DNA from 4 places in the Kitasatospora sp. NPDC090308 genome. Region 1 is predicted to be linked to each of the others. Evidence: riboswitches for the same ligand, from Rfam matches in the RefSeq annotation. Region 1 holds a riboswitch; each other region holds the start of a gene.
The links. Region 1 has a riboswitch for cobalamin ahead of ACIQVD_RS26065 (short-chain fatty acyl-CoA regulator family protein). Riboswitches for the same ligand answer to the same signal wherever they lie in the genome.
Positions count from the first base shown of each region.

Region 2: it holds a riboswitch for cobalamin, as region 1 does, so the genes downstream of both, ACIQVD_RS15125 (HoxN/HupN/NixA family nickel/cobalt transporter) here and ACIQVD_RS26065 (short-chain fatty acyl-CoA regulator family protein) in region 1, are expected to answer to the same signal.
Region 3: it holds a riboswitch for cobalamin, as region 1 does, so the genes downstream of both, metE (5-methyltetrahydropteroyltriglutamate--homocysteine S-methyltransferase) here and ACIQVD_RS26065 (short-chain fatty acyl-CoA regulator family protein) in region 1, are expected to answer to the same signal.
Region 4: it holds a riboswitch for cobalamin, as region 1 does, so the genes downstream of both, ACIQVD_RS06620 (ribonucleoside-diphosphate reductase subunit alpha) here and ACIQVD_RS26065 (short-chain fatty acyl-CoA regulator family protein) in region 1, are expected to answer to the same signal.

Region 1 covers NZ_JBIVXY010000013.1:123,678-127,281, forward strand. Annotated here, with positions in the region: gene ACIQVD_RS26060 (bifunctional 2-methylcitrate synthase/citrate synthase) at 1-788, shown strand, start outside; gene ACIQVD_RS26065 (short-chain fatty acyl-CoA regulator family protein) at 746-2,200, opposite strand; cobalamin riboswitch at 2,690-2,863, opposite strand; gene ACIQVD_RS26070 (NUDIX domain-containing protein) at 2,923-3,495, opposite strand; gene ACIQVD_RS26075 (AAA family ATPase) at 3,492-3,604, opposite strand, start outside.
Region 2 covers NZ_JBIVXY010000005.1:424,429-428,032, reverse strand. Annotated here, with positions in the region: gene ACIQVD_RS15135 (Fpg/Nei family DNA glycosylase) at 1-786, shown strand, start outside; gene ACIQVD_RS15130 (DUF6445 family protein) at 869-1,561, shown strand; cobalamin riboswitch at 1,645-1,855, shown strand; gene ACIQVD_RS15125 (HoxN/HupN/NixA family nickel/cobalt transporter) at 1,886-3,007, shown strand; gene ACIQVD_RS15120 (EamA family transporter) at 3,015-3,604, opposite strand, start outside.
Region 3 covers NZ_JBIVXY010000021.1:2,739-6,342, reverse strand. Annotated here, with positions in the region: gene metE (5-methyltetrahydropteroyltriglutamate--homocysteine S-methyltransferase) at 1-1,278, opposite strand, end outside; cobalamin riboswitch at 1,429-1,655, opposite strand; gene cobF (precorrin-6A synthase (deacetylating)) at 1,765-2,526, opposite strand; gene ACIQVD_RS31365 (FAD-binding oxidoreductase) at 2,777-3,604, shown strand, end outside.
Region 4 covers NZ_JBIVXY010000002.1:585,945-589,548, reverse strand. Annotated here, with positions in the region: gene ACIQVD_RS06630 (helix-turn-helix domain-containing protein) at 1-906, opposite strand, end outside; gene ACIQVD_RS06625 (GNAT family N-acetyltransferase) at 1,176-1,670, shown strand; cobalamin riboswitch at 1,899-2,037, shown strand; gene ACIQVD_RS06620 (ribonucleoside-diphosphate reductase subunit alpha) at 2,207-3,604, shown strand, end outside.

The sequences.
Region 1 (3,604 bases):
GCCGTCCGGCCCCCGCCCTCGCCAAGTCGCTGAACCTGCTGGCGAAGCTGCCGACCGTGGTCGCCGCCGACCAGCGCCGCCGCCGCGGCCTGGCCCCCATCGCGCCGGACCCGGACCTGGGGTACGCCGAGAACTTCTTCCACATGTGCTTCGGCACCGTCCCCTCCCCCGAGGTGGTGCGCTGCTTCGAGGTCTCCCTGGTGCTGTACGCCGAACACAGCTTCAACGCCTCCACCTTCACCGCCCGGGTGGTCACCTCCACCCTCTCCGACCTCTACAGCGCCGTCACCGCCGCGATCGGCGCCCTCAAGGGCCCGCTGCACGGCGGCGCCAACGAGGCGGTGATGCACATGCTGGAGGAGATCGGCGACCCGGCCCGGGCCGCGGACTGGCTCGACCGGGCACTCGCCTCCGAACGGAAGATCATGGGCTTCGGCCACCGGGTCTACAAGGACGGCGACTCCCGCGTCCCGATCATGCAGGCGGCCCTCGACCGGCTGGTCGAGGGCTCGGCGGACCCCCGGGCCGTCCGGCTGGCCGCCCTGCACACCGCCCTGCGCGAGGCGGTGCTGGAGCGCAAGGGCATCCACCCCAACCTGGACTACCCGGCGGGCCTCGCCTACCACCTGATGGGCTTCGACACTCCCGCCTTCACGCCGATCTTCGTGATGAGCCGGATCACCGGCTGGACCGCCCACATCACCGAGCAGCTCGCCCACAACGCGCTGATCCGCCCGCTCGCCCGCTACGACGGTCCGGGCCGCCGGACGGTGCCGGTCACCGGGTAGGGCACCCGGGTGCGCCGGTCCGGGTCCACCACGAGCCGACCGGCGGCCGGGGGGCGGGCCCGCTGGGCGCAGTCGGTCCGTTCGCAGATCCGGCAGCCCAGGCCGATCGGGGTGGCGGCCCGCCCCCGGTCGAGGGCGATCCCCTCGGAGTAGACCAGGCGGTGGGCGTGGCGCAGTTCGCAGCCGAGGGCGACGGCGAACTCGCTGCGGGGCGCGCGGTGGCCGTGGCCGCCGTGGGTCACCGTCCGGGCGATCCAGAGGTAGCGCTTGCCGTCGGGCATCTCGGCGACCTGGGTGAGGATGCGCCCGGGTGCGGAGAACGCCTCGTAGACGGTCCAGAGCGGGCAGGTGCCGCCGAGCCGGGAGAAGTGGAAGTCGGTCGCCGACTGCCGCTTGGAGATGTTGCCCGCCCGGTCGGCGCGCAGGAACGAGAACGGCACGCCGCGCCGGCCGGTGCGCTGGAGGGTGGACAGCCGGTGGCAGACCGTCTCGAAGCCGACGCCGAAGCGCGCCTGGAGCAGTTCGACGTCGTAGCGCAGTTCCTCCGCGGCGGTGTGGAAGGCGGAGTACGGCATCAGCAGGGCGCCCGCGAAGTAGTTGGCGAGGCCGATCCTGGCCAGGTCGGCGGCCTGCGCGGAGGTGAAGGCCGGTTCGGCCGCCGCGACCAGGGCGTCGAGCAGCGGGCGGTGTTCCAGCAGCGCGAGCTGGGTGGCGAGTTGGAAGGCCCGCTGGCCGTCCGCCAGCCAGGGCGACAGGCGCAGGGTGCCGCCGGCCGGGTCGAACCGGCGCATCTCGGCCCGGTCGCCCGGGTCGGCGTCCAGCACCCGCACCCCGTGGCGGGCGCCGAACCTGGCCACCAGCGCGGCCGTGCGGCCGGTCGGGTCCGCGGCGAGGGCGGCGGCGGTGCGTTCGGCCTCCGCGTCGAGGACCGCGATGTGGTTGTGGTGCGCGTAGAAGAAGTCCCGTACCTGGTCGTGGGGTTCGGCGGGCACCAGCGCCGCGGCGGCACCCCCCGGGTGGTCGAGTGCGGCGACCCGGGTGACGGCCTCCCGGTAGCGGCGGTGCAGCGCGACCAGCGCCCGGGCGACGTCCGGATGGTTCCGGCTCGCCTCCACCACCTCCTCCGCCGCGACCGCGAGGCCGCACGCCTCGTCGGCGAGGGCGGCCCGCAGGTCGGTGGCGAGCCGTTCCTCCTCCGCCTCGGAGAAGAACTCCGGCTCCACGCCGAAGACTTCGGAGATCCGCAGCAGCACCGCGGCGGTGAGGGGCCGCCGGCTGTGCTCGATCTGGTTGAGGTAGCTGGTCGAGAGGCCCAGCTCGTGCGCCAGCTCGACCTGGTTCATGCCGTGCTCGCGGCGCAGCCGCCGCAGTTTCGCGTGGGCGAAGACCTTGCGCCCGACGGGTGGTGCCATGGTGCGACGTGTCCCTCTTCCTGCTCTGCCTGCTCTGCTCCGTACGCTGCCCCGCGCGTCAGGCGGGCCGTCCCTCCGGAGGGCGTGGATGATCGCGGAGAAGTCCGGTCCGGCGGCCTCGCCCCGGGCGAAGTCGGCGGCCGAACTCGGCGGCCCGGCGGCCGAGTTCGGCCGGGACGGCGACGGCGAACCCCACCGCCTCCAGGCCGCGCCGGAGGTCCCCGGGGGTGCCGGCGACCGGCTTGCCGGCCACGCGGGGGGTGAGTTCTCGTACCATCGGCTCCTTCTCCCGTCCCGGGTGGTGCGGAGGGGAGGAGTGGAGGCCGCCGGCGGGGGTGGGCGCGCGGCGGTGCGGCCACCGCGCGGACGCGGCGGCCTGACACTCCGTCAGGGGATCTGGGCCCCGACGGACTTCGGCACGTGGCCGGGTGGCGCACCGGTGGTGCGGGAGCAGCCCGGGGTCATGGCGTGTCGTCTCCATCCTCGTGGAAAACACGGATCACCCGCGGCCGGTATCCTGACTCCCGGATCGACGCCCGCCCCCCGGCCTTCCCGGCTGGCTGCCAGTGGCCCTCGCCCACGAGGACGGACTCCCCGGTCACAGTGGCGGGACCGTGCCGGACTCGCACCGGCTTCCCTGACACCGCGGACCTGCCTTCGACCCTATAGTCGGGCGTCCTGGTAAGTCCAGGGCATCCGCGCCCCCTCGCCCCGCGCCGCCGTCACCCCCGAGCCGCGCCACCGGCGGGCGAGCCGGGGGCGGCCGTGCGCCGCGACGTCAGCAGGACGGCGGCGAGCGTGCCCGCCTCGGTGATCCGGCCGTCCGCGCACATGGCCACCGCCTCCGGCAGGGGCACCCAGCGCAACTCCATGTCGGCCTCGCTCGCCTCCCGGCGGTGCTCCCCGACGGTCAGACCAGTGGCGAGGTACAGGTGCTCCCGGGTGCGCGCACCGGCGGGCATCCGCCACATCGCCGTCAACGGCTCGACCCGGTCGGCCCGGACGCCGGCCTCCTCCGCCAGCTCCCGCCGCGCCGCCGCCGCAGGCTCCTCCCCCGGCTCGCACCCTCCCCCGGGACACATCAGCAACCGCTGCCCGCACGCGTAGACGTCCTCCTCCACCAGTGCGACCCGCCCCCACCCGTCGAGCGCCACGACCCGCACCCCGTCGACGGACTCCGTGAACTCGTAGGTCCCCGTGCTCCGATCGGCCCGCCGGACCGCGTCACGGCGCACCACCAGCCGCACTCCCCGGTACTGGACGGTCGACGAGAGCGTGGTCCATCCGTCGATCATGCCGACTCCTCCCGGGGCTGTGGCGCACGGCCGGGCAACGCCCCGAGGATCTCCAGGGCCCGGTCGGCGACCTGACGGGGCGTGCGGCGGGTGGTGTCGATGACGTCGG
Region 2 (3,604 bases), on a different contig from region 1:
CACCGCCTGGCCAGGCAGAACGACGAGCTGTTCGGGGGGCGCCCGGTGCGGGTCTCCAGCCCGCAGGGGCGCTTCGCGGAGGGGGCCGCGCTGATCGACGGGCGGGTGCTGGACGAGGCGGAGGCGCACGGCAAGCACCTGTTCCTGGGCTTCGGCGAGCACTGGCTGCACGTGCACCTGGGGCTGTACGGGAAGTACGCGTTCGGGGCGGGCGAGGCGCCCGAGCCGGTCGGGCAGGTCCGGCTGCGGATGGTCAACGGCACCGGGTACGCCGACCTGCGCGGGCCGACCGCCTGCGAGCTGCTCACGCCGGAGGAGAAGGCGGCCGTCCACCGCCGACTGGGGCCGGACCCGCTGCGGGCCGGGGAGTCGGGGGAGGCGGCCTGGCGGCGGGTCTCCCGCAGCGGCAGCACGGTGGCCGCGCTGCTGATGGACCAGAAGGTGCTGGCCGGCGTCGGGAACGTGTACCGCGCCGAGGTGCTGTTCCGGCTCGGGATCAGCCCGCACCGCCCCGGGCGCGAGCTGTCCCGGGCCGAGTGGGACGCGATCTGGACGGACCTGGTGGCGCTGATGCACGACGGCGTGGCCGCGGGCCGGATCGACACCGTCCGCCCCGAGCACACCCCGGAGGCGATGGGCCGCCCGCCGCGGGTGGACGACCACGGCGGCGAGGTGTACGTGTACCGGCGGCACGACCGGCCCTGCCTGGTCTGCGGCACCCCGGTCCGCACCGAGGAGCTGGCCGCCCGGAACCTGTTCTGGTGCCCGCGCTGCCAGCGGTCCTGACGCCGCGTCACGGGCAAGCCTTGACGCAAGGTTGACCGGATCTTGGGCGAGGCCCCGGAACACCGCTCCTATTGTCGGGTCCATGCCCGCTCTCCCGTTCCAGGACCGGCGCCCCGCCCCGGCGCTCCCGGTCCTGCCGTACCGCAAGCCCACCCGCGGCCGTGACTACTGGGTCCTGGACGACGTCCTCCCGGACCCGGACGCGGTGCGCGCCCGGCACCTGGCGCGCACCGACTGGGACGAGGGCTACCCGCACAAGCCGGAGTCCTGGCCGGGCCTGCGGGCCATGCCCGGCCTGGAGCCGGCGGAGCTGGCGCGGGTCGAGGAGCTGGTCCGGGAGGCCACCGGCGCGCCGCGGATCTGGGCGCTGGACGAGGCCGAGGGCGGCACCTTCAACCACAACTGCGTGCAGGTGGTGGGCGCCGGGGAGTGCGAGCCGCGCCCGCACACCGACTCCCGCTCGCTGTGCCGCTACGCCGCCGTGCTGTACCTCAACCCGGCCGTCCCCAAGCGCTGCGGCACCAGCTTCTACCGGCAGAGCCTGCCCGGCGGCCGGCTCGGCGGCAACAGCGTGGTCGCCCCGCACAACAACCTGGTGGACGCGCTGGGCACCCGCTTCGTCCCGCCGGACTCCTTCACCGAGGACCTGGCCGTCCCGCACCGCTACAACCGGCTGCTGCTCTACACCGCCAACCTGATCCACACCGCGACCGAGTACCACGGGACGGCGCTGGAGGAGAAGCGGATGACCTGCGTCTTCTTCTGGATGGCCTGACCGGCGGTCAGCACACCGCTGACCAGGCGTGATCTGCGCCACCCCGGCCCGGGTGCGCCCTTGCCGCGGCACCCGCGGCGGGCCTACGGTGGGCGGGCCGTGGTGCTCGGGAAGCCGGTGCACCGTGTCCGCCACGCGAGTGCGCGGCACGGGAGTCCGGAGCGGCCCTCGCCACTGTGATCGGGGAGTCGTCGGCTCCCACCCCGTGCCACTGGCCCCCGCGGCCGGGAAGGCCGGGCGCCGGCGCGCAACACCCCGTCAGCCAGGAGACCGGCCACGGCATCTCACGAAGTGATCCACGAGGTGCTGGAGCGTGATCCGCGGATGACCGCGCCCGAATCGACCCTGGCCGGGACCGGCCCGGTCGCCGTCCTGCCCGCCCTGCGCTGGCGGCGCGAGGACACCCTGCGTACGGCCGGGCTGATGGCGGTGATCCTGGCCCTGCACGCGGTGGCCTTCGGGACGCTGCTGTTCCTGGTGGTGCCGTACGACTACCGGGTCGGCACCCAGGTGTTCGGCGTCGGCCTGGGCGTCACCGCGTACACCCTGGGGATGCGGCACGCCTTCGACGCCGACCACATCGCGGTGATCGACAACACCACCCGCAAGCTGATGGCGGACGGCCGCCGCCCGGTCTCGGTGGGCTTCTGGTTCGCGCTCGGCCACTCCTCGATGGTGGTGCTGATGGCCGCCCTGGTGGCTGGGGGCGCGGCGCTGGCGGGCACCCTGATGGACGAGGACTCGACCACCCACCAGGTGCTGGGCACCGTCGGCACCACCGCGTCCGGTGCCTTCCTCTACCTGATCGCGGCGCTCAACCTGGTCGCCCTGCTGGGCATCTGGCGGGTGTTCCGGGCGATGCGGGCCGGGGAGTACGACGAGGCCGAGCTGGAGAAGCACCTGGACGCCCGGGGCTTCCTGGCCCGGCTGCTGAACCGGGCCACCCGCTCGATCAGCCGCCCCGGGCAGATGTTCCCGGTCGGCATGGTGCTCGGCCTGGGCTTCGACACCGCCACCGAGGTCACCCTGATGGTGATGGCGGGCTCCGGCGCGGCCTCCGGCCTGCCCTGGTACGCGGTGGTCTGCCTGCCGCTGCTGTTCGCCGCCGGGATGAGCCTGTTCGACACCCTGGACGGCACGTTCATGAACATCGCCTACCAGTGGGCGTTCTCGAACCCGGTCCGCAAGGTGTACTACAACCTGACCATCACCGGGCTGTCGATCGCGGTGGCCTTCGTGATCGGCACCATCGAGCTGGTCGCCGTGCTGCACGACAAGTTCGGCCTGACCGACCCCGTCACCGGCTGGATCGCCGGCCTCGGCCTGGACAACGTCGGCTTCGTGATCGTCGGCCTGTTCGTGGTGGTCTGGGCCGCCGCGATCGGCTACTGGCGGATCGCCAAGCGCTCCCGGGCGTTCGGCGGCCCGCGGGCGGGCGCGTCCTGACGGCGCGTCAGCCGGCGGCCAGGATCAGTGTCCCGGCCACCGCGAGGCCCGCGCCCACCACCTGCACCCGCAGCAGCCGCTCCTTCAGCAGGCCGCGCGCCATCAGCGCGGTGACCACCGGGTAGAGCGAGGCCAGTACGGCCGCCACCGCCACCGACCCCAGGTGCGAGGCGGCCGCGTACAGGCCGTTCGCGGCCACGTCGGCCACCCCGACGGCGGTCAGCGCGGGCAGCGACCGGGCGCCCGCCGAAAGTCCGAGGGGCCGCCGGCGGGCCGCGGCGGCCAGCATCCCGGCCCCGACCACCGCGTTGGTCAGCCGCTGCACGCACAGCGTGAGCAGCAGGGCGCCGCCCGCGCTGGCGTGCGCGACCAGGGCCAGCACCGCCCCGAAGGCGAACGCCGCGCCCAGCGTCAGCACCAGCACCCGCCGGCCGACCGCGGGCCCGCCGCGCTGCGGGCCGCCCGCCAGGGCGACCCCGGCGACGGCCACCGCGATGCCCAACCCCTGGACGGCGCCGGGCCGTTCGCCGAGGAACAGGCCGACGCCGATCGGCACCAGCACGCCGACGGTGGCCAGCGGCGACACCACGCCCATCG
Region 3 (3,604 bases), on a different contig from region 1:
GGCGCGGACGGCGTACGGGGCGTCGCGGCGGATGTCGGCCTCGGTGACGGCGGCGGCCCTGGCCCGGACCGCCGGGTCGCGGGTGATCGGGGAGGCCGCGCGGGAGGCCAGGTCGGCCCGGTTGGCGGCGAGTTGGGCGGTGACGGCGGCGGTGCCCTCGCGCAGGGCGCGGGCCAGCAGGGCGGTCTCGGCGGCCTTCTGCCGGGCGAAGGCCAGCCAGCGGCCGATCTGCGGGTCGAGGTCGCGCTCGGCGGCGGTGTCCAGCGGGACGTGCAGCAGTGAGCAGGAGGGGGCGACGTCCACCGTGTCGGCCAGGCCGAGCAGGGTCGCCAGGGTGGCGAGGGACTTCTCCAGGTCGTTGATCCACACGTTGCGGCCGTCGACCACCCCCGCGACCAGCCGCTTGCCGGGCAGGCCGCCGACGGCCGCCAGGTCGGTCAGGTTGCCCGCCGCCGGGCCGGTGAAGTCCAGCGCCAGGCCGTCGACGGGGGCCTTGGCCAGGGTGATCAGCGCCTCGCCGAGCCGGTCGAAGTACGAGGCGACCAGCAGCCTGGGGCGGTCGGTGAGCGCGCCCAGCTCCCGGTAGGCGCGGGCGGCGGCGTTCAGCTCGGCCGGGGTGCGGTCCTGCACCAGCGCGGGCTCGTCGAGCTGCACCCACCCGGCGCCGGCCGCCCGCAGGTCGGCCAGCAGCTCCGCGTACACCGGCAGCAGCCGGTCCAGCAGGGTGAGCGGCTCGAAGTCGGCGGCCACGCCGGGCGCGGGCTTGGCGAGCAGCAGGTAGGTGACCGGGCCGAGCAGCACCGGGCGGGCCCGGTAGCCCTGGCCGAGCGCCTCGCGCAGTTCGCCGACCTGCTTGGCGGAGTGCGCGGCGAAGACGGTGTCCGGGCCCAACTCCGGCACCAGGTAGTGGTAGTTGGTGTCGAACCACTTGGTCATCTCCAGCGGCGCCACCTGCTGGGTGCCGCGCGCCATCGCGAAGTAGCCGTCCAGCGGGTCGGCCTGGTACGCGGCCCGGTGCCGGGGCGGGACCGCGCCGACGGCGACCGTGGTGTCCAGCACGTGGTCGTACAGCGAGAAGTCGCCGGTGGGGACTTCGGTGATGCCGGCGCCGGCCAGCTGCCGCCAGTTGGCGCAGCGCAGTTCGGCGGCGGTGGAGTGCAGCGCGTCGGCGGTGACGGTGCCCCGCCAGTAGCCCTCGACGGCCTTCTTCAGTTCCCGGTTCCCGCCCTGGCGGGGGTATCCGTGGACGGTTGCCGCGGCTACGGACTTCGCAGTCAAGGGGACTCTCCTCGCGAGCCTTGATCCTGGGTCCGGTGCACAGGAGGCGCGGAAGGGTGCCGAGACCGGGCGGTGCCGCGCTCGACCGCGCCTGCCCGCCTGGTGTCCGTACCGACCCGCCCTCGAGGTCACCGGTCACCGGGTGCGAACGGTCGCACCCGGGCAACGGGCAGGTCTTCGGACTCGCGGGCCCGCCCGGGGAGGCTCGACGCTCCCGGGCACCTACTGGCCGTCGCTTCCCAGGCCCGTCCGGACCCAGTGCGTATGACGGCGGTCGTTCCCACTCACCGCTGCGGGGCAGTCCCGGATTCCCACCGGGTTCCCTCTTGCGACGCCCTGCCTGGCGGACAGGGCGAACCAGTTGCGCGGCCAGTGTAGAACGGACCGGGCGTTCTCCGGTGCGAAGTGCGGCAGCTGTCCGGTCCGTGGGACGCGCGGGCGGACGGCGGACGGGCGGACGGTGGTCAGCCGGTGCCCGGGCGGTGTTCAGCCGTCGGTGCGGCGCAGCAGGTAGCTGTCCATGATCCAGCCCTTGCGGGCCCGGGCCTCGGCCCGCAACTCGGCGATCCGGTCGGCCTGTTCGGCCAGCGGGCCGGAGACCAGGATCTCGTCCTCGGTGCCCAGGTACGCCCCGTAGTGGATGTGCACGCCCGCCGGGTCGATGGCGGTGAACGCGGCCTGCCCGTCCAGCATCACCACCGCGTCCTCGGCGCCCGGCCCGAAGCCCTCGGCGGCCAGCCGCCGCCCGGTGGTGATCCGCACCGGCCGCGCGGTGCGGGTCAGCGTGGTGCGGTGGCGGGCCGCCAGCACCGAGACGCTGCTGACGCCGGGCACCACCGTGTACCCGAACCCGGTCCGCCCGCGCGCCAGGACCCGGTCCAGCACGGCGGTCACGCTGTCGTACAGCGACGGGTCGCCCCACACCAGCAGCGCGCCCGTCCCGCCGTCCGGGAGCTCCTCGGCCACGGCCCGCTCCACCAGGTCGGCCCGCCGCTCCCGCCACTCCTCGACCGCCTCCGCGTACCCGGCCGCCGACCGGTCCCGCGCCGGGTCCACCAGCTCGACCACCCGGTGCCCGGCCCGGCCGTGCTCGGCGATCATCTCCCGCCGCAGCCGCATCAGGTCCTGCCGTTCCTCCGGCTTGTCGAGCAGCAGGAACACGTCGGTGCGGCCGATCGCCTTGACCGCCTCCAGGGTGAGGTGGTCGGGGTCGCCCGCGCCGATGCCGATGACGAGAAGAGTACGCATACCGGCGATTGTGCCTGCTGCCCGGCGCGTCCACCGGCTCGGGTCGGCGCTCCGGCCGGCAGCCCCCGGCGCGCGGAGCCCGGCGGGGCGTCGTGCGCGCGCGGACGCGCGCTGGGCCATCGGACGCACTCCGGCGGGCCGCGGCCGGGCGGCGGCGGGGCGGGGCGTGACGATCGGCGCAGAGCCTCCGTGCGCCCGGCGCGGGGGAGGAAGGTGCGTCGTGACAATGGACCGTCGTCGTTTTCTGACCGTGGGCGGAGCACTGGGGGCGGGGCTCGCGGCGGGCGTCTCCCCGGCCCGCGCGCAGGACCGGGGTGCGGGTGCGGGCCCGGGTTCGGGTCCGGCCTCCGGCGCGGACGCGGGCTCGGTGCGGGCGTTCCCGCCCCGCCAACGCGGGTGGCGGGCCGCGCCGCCGGACTGGCAGGCGCTGCGGCAACGGCTCGGCGACCGGCTGGTGCTGCCCGCCGACCCCGGGTACGGGACGGCGCGGCTCGGCTTCAACGAACTGAACGACGGCCAACTCCCCGGCGCGGTCGCCAAGTGCGCCTCCGCCGACGACGTCCGGGCCTGCCTGGACGTGGCGCGCGGCCACGGCCTCCCGATCGCCGCCCGCAGCGGCGGCCACGGCTACCTCGGCTACAGCATCCCGGACCGGGGCCTGGTGATCGACCTGCGCGCGCTGAACACCGTCCGGGTCGACCCCGACGGCAGGGCCGAGGTCGGCGCGGGCGCCCGGCTGATCGAGGTCTACGCGGGCCTGGCCGCCGCCGGCCGGCTGCTGCCCGGCGGGTCCTGCCCCACCGTGGGCATCGGCGGCCTCACCCTGGGCGGCGGCATCGGGGTGCTGGCCCGCAAGTACGGCCTGACCTGCGACCGGCTCACCGCCGCCGAGGTCGTCACCGCCGACTCCTGCGTGCTGACCGCCGACGCCGAGCACGAACCCGACCTGCACTGGGCGCTGCGCGGCGGCGGGGGCGGGAACTTCGGCGTGGTCACCCGGTTCACCTTCGACACCCCGCCCGCGCCCGGTCTGACCGTCTTCGTCCTGCCCTTCCCGGCCGGCTCCGTCCCGCAGGTG
Region 4 (3,604 bases), on a different contig from region 1:
GCGGCGGCCGAAGTGGTGTCGCAGGGTGGCGGCGTTGCCGAAGCCGCAGCGGGTGGCGATGGCGTCCACGCTCTCGCCGGTGGACTCCAGCAGGTGCTGCGCGAGCAGCACCCGCTGGCCGGTCAGCCAGCGGTGCGGGGTGGTGCCGGTCTCCTCCCGGAAGCGGCGGGCGAAGGTGCGCGGCGACATGTGGGCGAGCCGGGCGAGCTGGTCGACGCCGGTCTCCCGGTCGAGGTGGCGGCGCATCCACTCCAGCACCCCGGCCAGCGACTCGCCGCCGCCCTCGGGCACCGGCCGGTTGATGAACTGGGCCTGGCCGCCGTCCCGGTGCGGGGCGACCACCATCCGGCGGGCGATCGCCCGGGCCACCTCGGCGCCCTGCACCTTGCGGACCAGGTGCAGGCAGGCGTCGATGCCCGCGGCGGTGCCGGCCGAGGTGATCACCGGGTGGTCGTCCACGTACAGCACGCCGGGTTCGACGGTGGTCAGCGGGAAGCGCTCGGCCATCAGGTCGGCGTAGCGCCAGTGGGTGGTGCAGCGGCGGCCGTCGAGCAGGCCGGCCGCGCCGAGCAGGAAGCTGCCGGAGCAGATCGACAGCAGGTGGGCGCCGCGGTCGTGGGCGGCCCGCAGCGCCGCGCAGACCTCCTCGGGGTAGTGCGCGCGGATGCCGGTGGCGGTGGCGATCACCAGGTCGGCCCCGGCGATCCGCTCGGGGCCGTGCGGGACGTCGACGGTGAAGCCGGAGTGGGTGCGCATCGGGCCGGGGCGGTCGCCGACCAGGGCGAAGTCGTAGACCGGCAGGCCGCTCTCGCTCCGGTCCAGGCCGAACACCTCGCAGGCCACCCCCAGTTCGAAGGGGTGGACCTCCTCCAGCACCACGACGGCGACGTTCTCCAGCTTCCGCATCCGGCCAGCATGGCAGTGGCAGGATTTCGTGGCAATGGTGCGTTCCTGCCACTCGTCCGGCCCCGGCCGGGCGCGGACAGTGGAGGCATGACCACCGCACTCGCCCTGCTGGGCCTCCTCGGCAGTTTCGGACTCCTCGGCGTCCTGGTCGGCCGCGACCTGGACCGCAACGGCCGGCACGGCCGCGACGACGTGCACCGGCCGGGCGGCTACCCGTTCGACCCGGACCTGGCCGACCCGCGCCGTCGGCCGTCCGGCACACTGTCCGGATGCGCTCCCCGACCGTCCGCCGCGCCCTCGACCGCGACCTCGCCGGAGCCGGGGAGGTCAGCGTCGAAGCCTTCGTCGGCGACGGCCACACCCGCCCCGACTCCCCCTACGCCGCACTCCTCCGCGACGCCGCCCGCCGCAACCGGGAGGCCGAGCTCCTGGTCGCCGTCGACGACGGCGGGGCGGTGCTCGGCTGCGTGACCTTCGCGCCCGGCGGCACCGCGTGGGCGGACGTCGCGCACCCCGACGAGGGCGAGATCCGGATGCTCGCGGTCGGCGCGGCGGCCCGCGGGCGCGGTGTCGGCCGGGCCCTGGTGCGGGCCTCGATCGCGCGCAGCCGGGAACTGCGGCTGGCCGGGATGGCGTTCTCCACCCGGCCGTCGATGACCGCCGCGCACCGGATCTACGACGCCCTGGGCTTCGTCCGCAGCCCCGCGCGGGACTGGTCGGCGGCGCCCGGCACGGACCTGTGGGTCTACACGACGCGGTTCTGAGGGCGGGCCCGAGCCGGGCCCCGAGCCCGGACCCGAAGCCGTCCGCGGGCCGTCCGCGGGCGGGTTCACGGGCGGGCCCACGGGCCGTCAGTGGGCGGTTCGCGGACGGTTCGTGGGCGGTCGGCGGACGGTTCGTGGGCGGCCGGCGGACGGTTCGCGGACGGTTTCGTTGTCTACGCGCGGCACCGCCGACGCGACACGCGCTACTACATCTGGTGCTTCCAGTTCCAGCCACCACAACATGTATGCTCACTCTCGCTGTCGACGCAGGGGAATCCGGTGCGAATCCGGGACTGCCCCGCAACGGTGAGCGGGTTGCTGCGACGCCCGCGCAGTCCGAGGACCTGCCGACGGTGTGCGACACGGCATCCCCGCAGACGCCATGCAGCACAGCTTTGCCGTCCGGTCTCGCGGGCGGACCGGGGGTGGTCTTCGCGCGCCGGAACGCGTTCTCGTTCCTTCGTGCCGCCCTCCCCTGGCCGCGTGCGGTGCCGGACAACCCGAGCCACGTCCGCCGCCACAGGAGAGAGTGCGCCTTGACCGTCGCCGCCTCAGTCACCCTGCCGTCCCAGGGATCCGCCGACGCCTTCACCGACCCCGGTGCGGCGCTGCTCCGGCTGCTCACCGACCGCAGCACCGACCTCCCCCAGGTGGACCCCGGCCACGTCGCCGCCGCCGCGCTGCGCGGCCGCCACGCTGGCTCGGACTTCGCCGAGCTGCGCGGGCTGGCCGTGGAGGCCGCCGCGTCGATGATCGCCGAGGACCCGCAGTACTCGAAGCTGGCCGCCCGCCTGCTGGCGCTGGAGATCCGCGACGAGGCCGCCACCCAGGGCGTCACCTCGTTCTCCTCCTCGGTGGCCGTGGGCCACGCCGAGGGCCTGATCGGCGACGCCACCGCCGCGTTCGTGGCCGGGCACGCCGGGCTGTTCGACTCGCTGATCGACGAGGCGGGCGACGACCGCTTCGAGTACTTCGGCCTGCGCACCGTCCAGTCCCGCTACCTGCTGCGCCACCCGATCACCCGCAAGGTGGTCGAGACCCCGCAGCACTTCCTGCTGCGGGTGGCGGCGGGCCTGGCGGTCGGCACCACCGAGGAGTCGGTGCGCGAGGTCGCCGAGCTGTACACCCTGATGAGCCGGCTGGAGTACCTGACCAGCTCGCCGACGCTGTTCAACTCCGGCACCCGGCACCCGCAGATGTCCTCCTGCTACCTGCTGGACTCGCCGCTGGACAACCTGGACTCGATCTACAACCGGTACGCGCAGATCGCCCGGCTCTCCAAGCACGCCGGCGGCATCGGCCTGTCCTACTCGCGGATCCGCTCCCGCGGCTCGCTGATCCGCGGCACCAACGGCAAGTCGAACGGCATCGTGCCGTTCCTGCGCACCCTGGACTCCTCCGTGGCGGCGGTCAACCAGGGCGGCCGGCGCAAGGGCGCGGCCTGCGTGTACCTGGAGACCTGGCACGCCGACATCGAGGAGTTCCTGGAGCTCCGCGACAACACCGGCGAGGAGGCCCGGCGCACCCACAACCTGAACCTGGCGCACTGGATCCCGGACGAGTTCATGCGCCGGGTCAACGCCGACGCCGACTGGTCGCTGTTCTCCCCGGCCGACGTGCCGGAGCTGGTCGACCTGTGGGGCGCCGAGTTCGACGAGGCGTACGTCAAGGCCGAGCTGGCCGGCAAGGCCGTGCGCACCATCCCCGCGCAGACCCTGTACGCCCGGATGATGCGCACCCTGGCGCAGACCGGCAACGGCTGGATGACCTTCAAGGACGCCTCCAACCGGGCCGCCAACCAGACCGCGCTGCCCGGCCGCACGGTGCACTCCTCGAACCTGTGCACCGAGATCCTGGAGGTCACCGACGACTCCGAGACCGCGGTCTGCAACCTCGGCTCGGTCAACCTGGGCGCGCACGTCGCCCCCGGCGCC